3 regions of the Agathobacter sp. genome follow, and region 1 is predicted to be linked to each of the others. Evidence: predicted binding sites of a transcription regulator. Region 1 holds the regulator's gene; each other region holds the start of a gene.

Region 1 (3,288 bases):
ACCCGGTAAGTCTGGACATCTCACCCAGGTGCGGAGTCACGATGACAGGCATTTTATGTTCCTTAAGCAGTGCCATGTTTTCTGATATGATATTAAGCGCATCCGCATCGATTACAAGAGGTATCTCTGCTGTTTTAAGCACTGTTTCCACAAGCATTTTGGCATCATCAGACTTTGAAAGCCCCGGGCCTATCACCACCGCATCTGCCCATTTAAGCTCCGCCTCCAGAACATCAGCTGATGTGACATCAGTACAAAGCAGTGCTTCCGGCAAAGCACATTGGATTATTGAGCGGTTGCACTCAGGCGTCATGATTTTCACCAGTCCTGCACCGCTTTTGTATGCAGCCCTTGCGGAAAGTACTGCGGCACCCGCCATATTGCGGCTTCCGGCTATAATTAACAATTTTCCGAAAGTTCCCTTGTTGGAGTGTGCCGGTCTGTTATCAAGCTTCTTTAAGTCAGACTCATCAAGAGCCCTTACGGATGGCGGATTGCCACAAAAGCTGTGGTCATCTATACCTATAGGCACCATCTTGACCCTGCCGCAATAATCACAGCCCGGCCACAGTAGAAGACCTGTCTTCTTATAAGAAAAGGTATATGTGATATCTGCTTTAAAAACACTTCCCATCACATGTCCTTTATCTGAATCCACTCCCGATGGCACATCAACTGCCACCCTGTAAGCATTTGCCCTGTTAACGGCTGAAATCACATCTGCTAGGGAGCCCTCTATGGCTCGCTTAAGCCCTGTGCCAAACAGTGAATCTATTATTACGTCACTTTTTAATATATTCTCGATATCATTGGCCACCGGAAAGCCATACCTTGCGTATATATTTTTCTGCAGCTCAAAGAGCTCGCTTCCTGCCGCATCTGTGCCAAACGCATAGTACACCATGCATCTGTATCCGGCCTGATTTAGAAGCCTTGCTATCGCGATACCGTCCCCAGCATTATTGCCTCTGCCGCATATCACGGCAAACTCCTTTGATTTATCAAAACATGCAACAAGCTCCCGGACAACACCGGCCGCAGCCTGCTCCATCAGCACCACCGAAGGAACCAAAAAGGTCTGTGATGTTGTATCGTCCAGAAGCTTCATTTCATTACCTGTAACAATATATTCCAATATCAATTCCCCTTATTCTCATTGTTTGCATTATCAGCCTTTGCATTAGTAGCATTGAAAACCATAGGATCATCATATTCAATATCAAAAAGATTTAAAACCTCTGCACCAAAAATATCATGAAGGTACGAATAAATTTCCCTGTTGTTGATATCTCTGTTCTGTTTCCTTATTACATTCTTTTTGAGCTCAACTCTTATATTTGCAATCCAGTCGTCAATTTCCTTTGATTCCAGTTTGTTTTTCTCAATTTTTTCACTGAAATAATCCATCGACAAAAGCATCAGTCTGTCATTTACGGTCTTTATATTCTTTTGGATTTCAATAAGCTCTCCCTCGATATTGTCGGCCTTCTCATTAATTTCATCTATAAGCTGCTTATCCTTATCACGCTTTTCATCTCCGTCATCTCCCATATTAGCAACAATATTAGACATAATTTTTGACTTAAGCTTTTTCAAATTCTTAAGCTCATTGTTGTACTTGCCCTGCAGCTTCAACAGCTCATCCAGCTCTTTTTCCGTGGCTGATATTTCATCAGTCTTACCATGAATGGCAAAAAGTCTGTGCCACTTCTGGTCTAAAACAAGTAAAGGCACTTTTTTCCCTTTTAACGCAGCCTCAAAATCTTTTTTATCATCCATAAGACTCACCCTCTATTTATTTTTGGAATTTTTTACAATATTATAGCTGAGCTGCATAAGGCTGTCAGACAGATGTACACTCTCCACAACCACATCCTTGTCAGGAATCTCAAGGTCCACATGAGCAAAATTCCATATTGCCTTTATGCCAAGTTCCACAAGCTTTGACGCAATGGAGTCAGCCTTTGACTTTGGCATGGTGAGTGCTGCTATATCCACCTTGTGTGTCCTGCAATACTCGCCAAGCTCGCTTAGCATAAGAATCGGAATACCACGCACACTCTTTCCTGAAAGCTCAGGATTCACATCAAATAGAGCTGTAATCACAAAGCCAAGCTTTTCAAACTTTACATAATTGGCGAGCGCCTGTCCCAGATTACCTGCACCGATAATAATTATTCTATGCTCAGTGTCAAGTCCCATTATCTTTCCAATTTCCTCGTAGAGGAACTGAACATTGTATCCATATCCCTGCTGTCCAAAGCCTCCGAAATTGTTGAGATCCTGTCTGATTTGTGAAGCTGTCACCTTCATTCTGTGGCTCAGATCGTTTGATGAAATACGCTCCACTCCCTCATCCAAAAGCTCTCCGAGATATCTATAGTATCGTGGCAGTCGTCTTATAACCGCCTGTGATATTTCTTTACTCAAGTCTTATTCCTCCAATCATCGGGATGTCATTTCTCTTTTAAAGACAAAAACCCAAGATTAATTATAATTTTTTGAAGGTCATCTGTCAATGTGTTAAGAATTTAACATTCAAAAAATTTATAATTATCCCCGGGTTATATCATATTCCAAGGCTAAAAGCCAAAATTCAGATTAAATTGTCTTCTCAAGCTCTTCCCTGATTGCCTTGATAAAGCCTTCGCTGTTTAAAACAGTAGGATTCTCAATTGTTGTGATGAGTGCGAGATCCTTTGTCATCTTTCCGCTCTCAATAGTCTTTATGCAGGCTGCCTCGAGCTTGTCTGCAAACTCTGAAAGTGCAGGAAGCTTGTCAAGCTCTCCTCTCTTTCTGAGTGCTCCTGTCCATGCAAATATAGTAGCTACAGAGTTTGTTGATGTCTCCTCACCCTTTAAATGCTTGTAATAGTGTCTCTGGACTGTTCCATGTGCTGCCTCATACTCATAGTATCCGTGAGGTGATACAAGCACTGATGTCATCATGGCAAGTGAGCCGAATGCAGATGAGATCATATCACTCATTACATCTCCGTCGTAGTTCTTGCATGCCCAGATAAATCCACCCTCAGATTTCATTACTCTGGCAACGGCATCATCGATAAGTGTATAGAAATATGTAATTCCTGCCTTCTCAAAAGCATCCTTGTACTGTGCATCAAAGATTTCCTGGAAGATATCCTTGAAGGTGTGGTCATACTTCTTTGAGATGGTATCCTTTGTGGCAAACCATAAATCCTGCTTTGTATCAAGCGCATACTTAAAGCAGCTATGTGCAAAGCTCTCAATTGAATCGTCTAAGTTGTGCTGTCCCTGAATAACTCC
Region 2 (3,288 bases), on a different contig from region 1:
GAGGAGAAGCTTGACTTCTTTAAGATGCTTGTAGATATAGGCTTTAAGGAAATCGAGGTAGGTTTCCCGGCAGCCTCTGAGACAGAGTTCAATTTCACAAGAGCTCTTATTGAGAGGGATATGATTCCGGATGATGTCACTATACATGTGCTGACACAGGCCAGAGAGCATATCATCAAGAAGACCTTCAAGGCACTTGAGGGAGCACCGAGAGCGGTTGTACATCTGTACAATTCCACATCTGTTGCACAGCGTGAGCAGGTGTTTAAGAAGTCAAAGGAAGAGATAAAGCAGCTTGCGGTTGACGGTGCCATCTTACTGAGAGACCTTGCGGCTGCGACTGACGGTAATTTCCGCTTCCAGTATTCACCGGAGAGCTTTTCGGGCACTGAGGTGGATTATGCGGTTGATGTGTGCAACGCAGTGCTTGATGTATGGCAGCCAAAGGCTGATAATAAGGCCATCATCAATATCCCTACCACGGTAGAGAATGCTATGCCACATGTTTTTGCCACACAGATAGAGTATATCGACAAGCATCTTAAGTACAGAGACGGAGTAGTGCTGTGCTTACATCCTCATAATGACAGAGGCTGCGGTGTTGCCACATCAGAGCTTGGCGTGCTTGCAGGAGCTGAGGAGATAGAGGGTACACTGTTTGGAAACGGTGAGAGAACAGGAAATGTCGATATAGTGACACTTGCCATGAATCTTTACTCACACGGAGTGGATCCACAGCTTGATTTTTCAAATCTGCCTGAGATCAGGGAGAAGTATGAGACATATACCAGAATGAAGGTAGGCGAGAGACAGCCATATGTGGGAGACCTTGTATTCTCTGCATTTTCAGGCTCACATCAGGATGCTATCTCAAAGGGCATGGCATGGAGAGAGGAAAAGAAGCTTGATAAGTGGACAGTTCCATATCTGCCTATAGATCCAAAGGATGTCGGCAGGACATATGAGGCCGATGTTATCCGTATCAACAGCCAGTCAGGAAAGGGCGGAGTGGCTTATATCCTTAAGCAGAGCTTCGGTATCAATGTGCCACAGCAGATGAGAGAGCAGGTAGGATACATGGTCAAGCAGGTATCTGACGAGGAGCACAAGGAGCTTTCACCTGATTGGGTACACAGTATCTTTACAGACAATTATGTGGATTTCCATCCATATTTCACTATACCGGAGTGCCACTTTAAGCAGGTGAACGGTATTTTTGCAGAGGCAGTCATTTTACACAATGACAGCACCAGAAAGGTAGATGCCAACGGAAACGGCCGTCTCGATGCAGTCAGCAATATTATAAAGCAGTATTTTGACATCAGCTTTGAGCTTACCGTATACGAGGAGCATGCGCTTTCACACGGCTCTTCATCAAAGGCTATGGCATACGTGGGTATCACAGTTGACGGCAAGATGTTCTGGGGCGCAGGTGTGGATGAGGATATCATCAAGGCATCAATCGGAGCGCTTGTTGTTGCAGTAAACCATTACCTTGCCACCAAGGCTGACAGCCATGTGAAGGATGAGCGCTATATCGCCATGCTCAACTTCATCCAGGCCAACTACAAGACAGTATCGCTTGCAGATATGGCTGCACAGTTCAACCTGACAGAGCCTTATATCTCCAAGTACATAAAGGAGAAGTCAGGCAAGACCTTCGGAGAGCTGGTCACCAATGCCAAGATGAAGAAGGCACGCACACTGCTTAGAAACAGCATTACAACTGTTGAGAATATCGCAATCGAGGCAGGATATCAGAATGTGGAGCATTTTAACAGACAGTTCAAGAAGCTGTATGGAATGACACCGCTTGAGTACAGAAATTCAAGCACAAAATAAGCTGCTGCAGCTAAAATTGTATAAAAATAGGAACAATGGGCTATTGATTGTATTTTATCAAGTAATTTGTTGTTTTTACAACGGATTATCTGTACAATGCGGGTATAATATAAATAAAAGAAAAGCAACTATTTTAATTACAGTTTTAGAAAGAGAGGAACTAACATGAGCAATAAAACTAGCGCAGTTGTTAAGACAAACCCAAGAAAGGCTGTCATGATCGGATGTGGATTCGTTGGTTCGGCATCGGTTTTTGCACTTATGCAGAGCGGTCTTTTTTCTGAGATAGTTCTTATTGACGCTGATAAGGATAAGGCAGAGGGAGAGGCTATGGATATAAGCCACGGTATTCCTTTTGCCAGACCTATGAAGATATATGCAGGTGGCTATGATGATGTGGCAGATGCTGCTATCATTGTTGTTTCTGCAGGCGCAGGACAAAAGCCGGGCGAGACAAGGCTTGATCTGGTAAATAAAAATGTTGCAATCTTCAAGAGCATCATTCCGGAGATTGCAAAGAGAAACTTCGGTGGAATCTTACTTATCGTAGCAAACCCTGTAGATATTTTGACACAGGTAGCGCAGAAGCTTTCAGGGCTTCCTGAGGAGCGTGTCATCGGTTCGGGCACAGTGCTTGACAGTGCAAGACTTAAGTATGCGCTCGGAGAGCACCTTGAGGTGGACAGCCGAAGCGTACATGCATTCATCGTAGGTGAGCATGGAGACAGTGAGGTGGTTGCATGGTCATCAGCCAATGTTTCCGGAGTAGAGCTTCACAAGATGTGCGAGATGAGAGGTCATTACAAGCACAAGGAGAATACAGAGGAAATCGCTGCAAACGTAAAGAACAGTGCTTACGAGATAATCAACAGAAAGCATGCGACATATTACGGTATCGCAATGTCTGTCAGACGTATCTGCGAGGTGATTATGCGCGATGAGAAGTCGATTCTTCCTGTTTCACACATGATGCACGGACAGTACGGCATCGATGATGTGGTTCTCTCAATGCCTGCAATCGTTGGAGCAAACGGAGTGGAGAGCGATATCCCGATCGAGTTAAACGGTGAGGAGGCTTTAAAGCTCAAGGAGTCTGCTGATGCACTCAAGAATATTATCGATGGGCTTGAGCTGTAAATATCAGGCTTTTAATATTAATTTTATAATATTAAACTTATATAAAATACTATGAATCAAGTAGGATTTGGGGTATAATAAAGAACTGTCGGGCTGCATATTCTTATGTGCCTGGCAGTTCTTTTAGTTAATGACAGATAACTTTAGGACAACTTAGAGCAAAAGGAGTATATATAATGAGCGAAAGAAAACAAATCCATCAGGAGTTTCTGACAGGCGAAAGAGCACTGTTTGCAAGCAACGACATGGATATATATGATACAATTTTTGATGATGGAGAGTCACCTCTTAAGGAGAGCCATGGCATTA
Region 3 (3,288 bases), on a different contig from region 1:
ACAGACTCCATATGTCATTTTCCCGGGAAATGTGGGCGAGGTGACCACATTAAGGGAAGCTGTGGAAGTGCTTAATGCGAAATAATTAACGAATGATTTAAGGAGAAAACGCATGATTACAGGACAAGTCAAACTGTGCAATGATATGGAGGCTATAAAATGCTTTAACAGGGCAATGAACGAACTGGAATGTGACGTGGATCTGCAGCAGGGACGTTATGTTATTGATGGAAAGTCTATAATGGGTATGTTCAGCCTAAGCCTTCTAGAACCGATAAACATTACAGTACACACAGATAATGAAGCTGAAATAGAGCCTATCAAAGACTATATCAGTGATTATTCGATAGAATAACAGGTAGATTATAAAACAAAGTGAAAATTATATGCAAATTCATTTGTGTGGGAATCAGATATAAATCACAAAAGCGGTTTCAGGACATTTCGTCCTGAAACCGCTTTTATTATGAAAATTATATTCAAAGTTAATTATCTGTTGGATCTTCTCCAAATGTTCATCTTCTCTGCTTCTTTGATGAGCTCATCACGGAAATCAGGATGAGCAATTGAGATGATTGCCTCTGCCTTCTGCCATGTAGAAAGACCCTTTACATTTACCATACCATACTCTGTAACGATATAGTGTGTGTTGGCTCTTGTGTCAGTAACGACAGAACCCTCTACGAGAGTAGGACGGATACGTGAGTGAACTACGCCCTGCTTGTCGGTGAAGGTTGAAGAGCAGCAGATAAAGCTCTTTCCACCATTTGACATATAAGCACCGAGAACGAAATCAAGCTGTCCGCCGGCACCGCTGATATGCTTTGTGCCTGAGGTCTCTGAGCTGATCTGTCCGAAGAGGTCAAGGTCTACGCAGTTATTGATTGAGATGAAATTGTCGAGTGCGGCAATGTTCTTGATGTCATTTGTGTAGCTTACCGGGGCGCTCATAAGCTCAGGATTCTCATCGAGGTAGTCGTACATCTTCTTGGTTCCGGCACCGAAGCCGTAAGCCTGACGATAACGGTCGATGTTTTTCTTTGCTCCTGTGATTTTTCCGGCCTTTGCGATGTCAACAAATGCGTCAACGTACATCTCTGTGTGGACACCGAGATCCTTGAGGTCTGACTCAGCGATGAGCGAGCCTACTGCGTTTGGCATTCCGCCTATACCGAGCTGGAGACAGGCACCGTTTGGAATCTGGTCAACGATAAGCTCTGCAACTTTCTTGTCTACATCTGTTGCAGGACCACCGGCACCAAGCTCTCCGATTGCAGGGTTGTCACCCTCAACAATGTAAGAAACCTGTGAAATATGTACATTGGCCTCTGAACCGCCGTGACAGCGAGGCATGTTTTCATTGACCTCAACGATGATTTTCTTTGAAGTCTCACATACAGCACCGAGGTGAGATGCGTTAGGACCAAAGTTGAAGTAACCGTGTGAATCCATCGGTGCAACCTGGAACATAGCGACATCGTCAGGTGTTGTTGAATCTCTATAATAACGAGGAAGCTCTGAGTAACGGATTGGTGAGTAGAAAGAACAGCCTCTCTTGATAAGCTTTCTTTCATAACCGCCCATATGCCATGAGTTCCATGTGAAATGCTCGCCGGCATCCTCACGCTCGAAAATGGCAAGTGGCTTAAGCAAAATACCACCACGTACATTGACATCCTTAAGTTCATCAGTTCTTCTGGCAAGTGCCTTGTCGAGGGCATCAGGTGTGCCTGTGCACCAGCCGTAGTCAACCCAGTCGCCTGATTTGACAATCTTTACTGCCTCATCTGCTGAGACAAGTTTCTGCTTGTACTCTTCTAAAAAGCTCATAAAATCCTCCTTAGATACCTAAAATGATAGTAGCAAACTGCTACGTTAAAAAAATAACAAACTCTATAATCTCTATATTATCACTTTAGAGAGGATTTTACAAGTTGGTAAATGCTGGTAGCGACTTTTAATGACAGTTGGTAAATGCCGGTAGATATTTTTAGCTGGGAAAGCTTGTGCTAGTCACCCTCCGGAAGCATCCATTCCTCAGCCTGCTTCTGGTAATCGGCGGCCTGGCTGCGCAGTGAATCAATCAGCTCCTTATCGCCTTTAAATACATTCCTTGATTTAGGAGGAAGCGAATCAAGCTTTTTCTGCTTCTCATCCGCCCATTTTGAGTAGCACTCAGACAGGGCATGAAGCGCCTTGCCACCGCCGCACTCCACATCAAGTACAGGCTTTGTCTCGAAGGCAGCGTTGTAATACCACAGGCTTGCCTCCTCATAGTCTGCCTTGTCGAAATAGTATGCACCGAGCTCACAGCACACCTCACTGCAGCCATCAACTGCCACATTCTTGAGAGCAACAGAAAAGAACTTGTCATAGTCTCCATTCATGCGATAGTAGCGGGATAGCACGCAGGTCGATTCGATGTCGGGGCTGTTGCGGTACTCGCCCTGGAAATATGGCAGCGCATTGGTAAAATCCTCGGAGCTTCCGCATTTTAAAAGCTCCTTGGCATACATAGTCGCTATACTTTTTGGAAGGGTGCCGTTTTTTTCAAAGGAACGCTTAAATATGGTGAAATCACGCTTGCCGTGAGTGCCCTGCGGCAGATGCTGTATACAGATATCGCTGTCATAGACCACAGGCTCTAAGCGCACAGTCTCGTGCACCGGATTAATCCATGTAAACGTGCGAAGCCTCTTGAACAGCTTCGGGCGGTACTCTGAGGATGAATTTTGTACTGTGTTGAATTTGCTCGGAGTGATGTATTTCATCTGGACAATCTCAATCTCCGGCAGCAGCGCAGCCTTAAGCATCATGAAACGCCTGCGGTTGGTATCGTCGAGCACCTCGTCGGCATCAGGTGCATATATGTATTCCTGCGTAGCCTTGGAAAACGAAAAATTCCTGGCAGCAGCAAAATCGTCGCACCATGAGAAATCATAGATTTTGTCCGTATACCGAGCAGCTATCTCCTTTGTGCTGTCCGTCGAGCCGGTGTCCACTATGATGATTTCATCCATCAGCCCTTTGAGACTGTTCAGGCATCGTTCGAGCACCTCTTCTTCATTTTTTACTATCATACATAAGCTAATTGTAATCATATTTATCTCCATTTACCGGTCGGATGTTATAATTGTTTTTGTAACTATTCAGAATCATCCCACACACATTCGCAAAAACGCACGATACTCGTGCTTTCTCGTTGCTACGCAACTAATTTTGCTCATATGTGTGGGGGTGGCTCTATTCGAGCCACCTTGAGAACAAGAAAATCTGCTGCTTACATGC

Evidence for each region. The regulator Rex, encoded in region 1, represses fermentation and respiration genes when NADH is low (regulators of the CRP and FNR family bind a similar motif). The targets are predictions, from matches to a motif close to ATTGTTAANTANTTAACAAT.
Region 2: a site for Rex is predicted at 1,885-1,904, ahead of ACW6PM_RS10470 (L-lactate dehydrogenase). Genes of this name have one in related genera too.
Region 3: a site for Rex is predicted at 1,872-1,891, ahead of ACW6PM_RS01340 (butyryl-CoA:acetate CoA-transferase). Genes of this name have one in related genera too.

What each region holds. Positions count from the first base shown of each region.
Region 1 is NZ_CDRTEH010000002.1:50,884-54,171, reverse strand. Features, by position in the region: gene ACW6PM_RS02395 (NAD(P)H-hydrate dehydratase) at 1-1,135, opposite strand, end outside; gene ACW6PM_RS02390 (hypothetical protein) at 1,138-1,779, opposite strand; gene ACW6PM_RS02385 (redox-sensing transcriptional repressor Rex) at 1,792-2,430, opposite strand; gene ACW6PM_RS02380 (NADP-dependent isocitrate dehydrogenase) at 2,602-3,288, opposite strand, start outside.
Region 2 is NZ_CDRTEH010000014.1:8,153-11,440, reverse strand. Features, by position in the region: gene ACW6PM_RS10475 (2-isopropylmalate synthase) at 1-1,842, shown strand, start outside; gene ACW6PM_RS10470 (L-lactate dehydrogenase) at 2,008-2,979, shown strand; gene ACW6PM_RS10465 (DUF3737 family protein) at 3,156-3,288, shown strand, end outside.
Region 3 is NZ_CDRTEH010000001.1:274,082-277,369, forward strand. Features, by position in the region: gene ACW6PM_RS01330 (four-carbon acid sugar kinase family protein) at 1-85, shown strand, start outside; gene ACW6PM_RS01335 (HPr family phosphocarrier protein) at 113-355, shown strand; gene ACW6PM_RS01340 (butyryl-CoA:acetate CoA-transferase) at 490-1,830, opposite strand; gene ACW6PM_RS01345 (glycosyltransferase) at 2,010-3,101, opposite strand.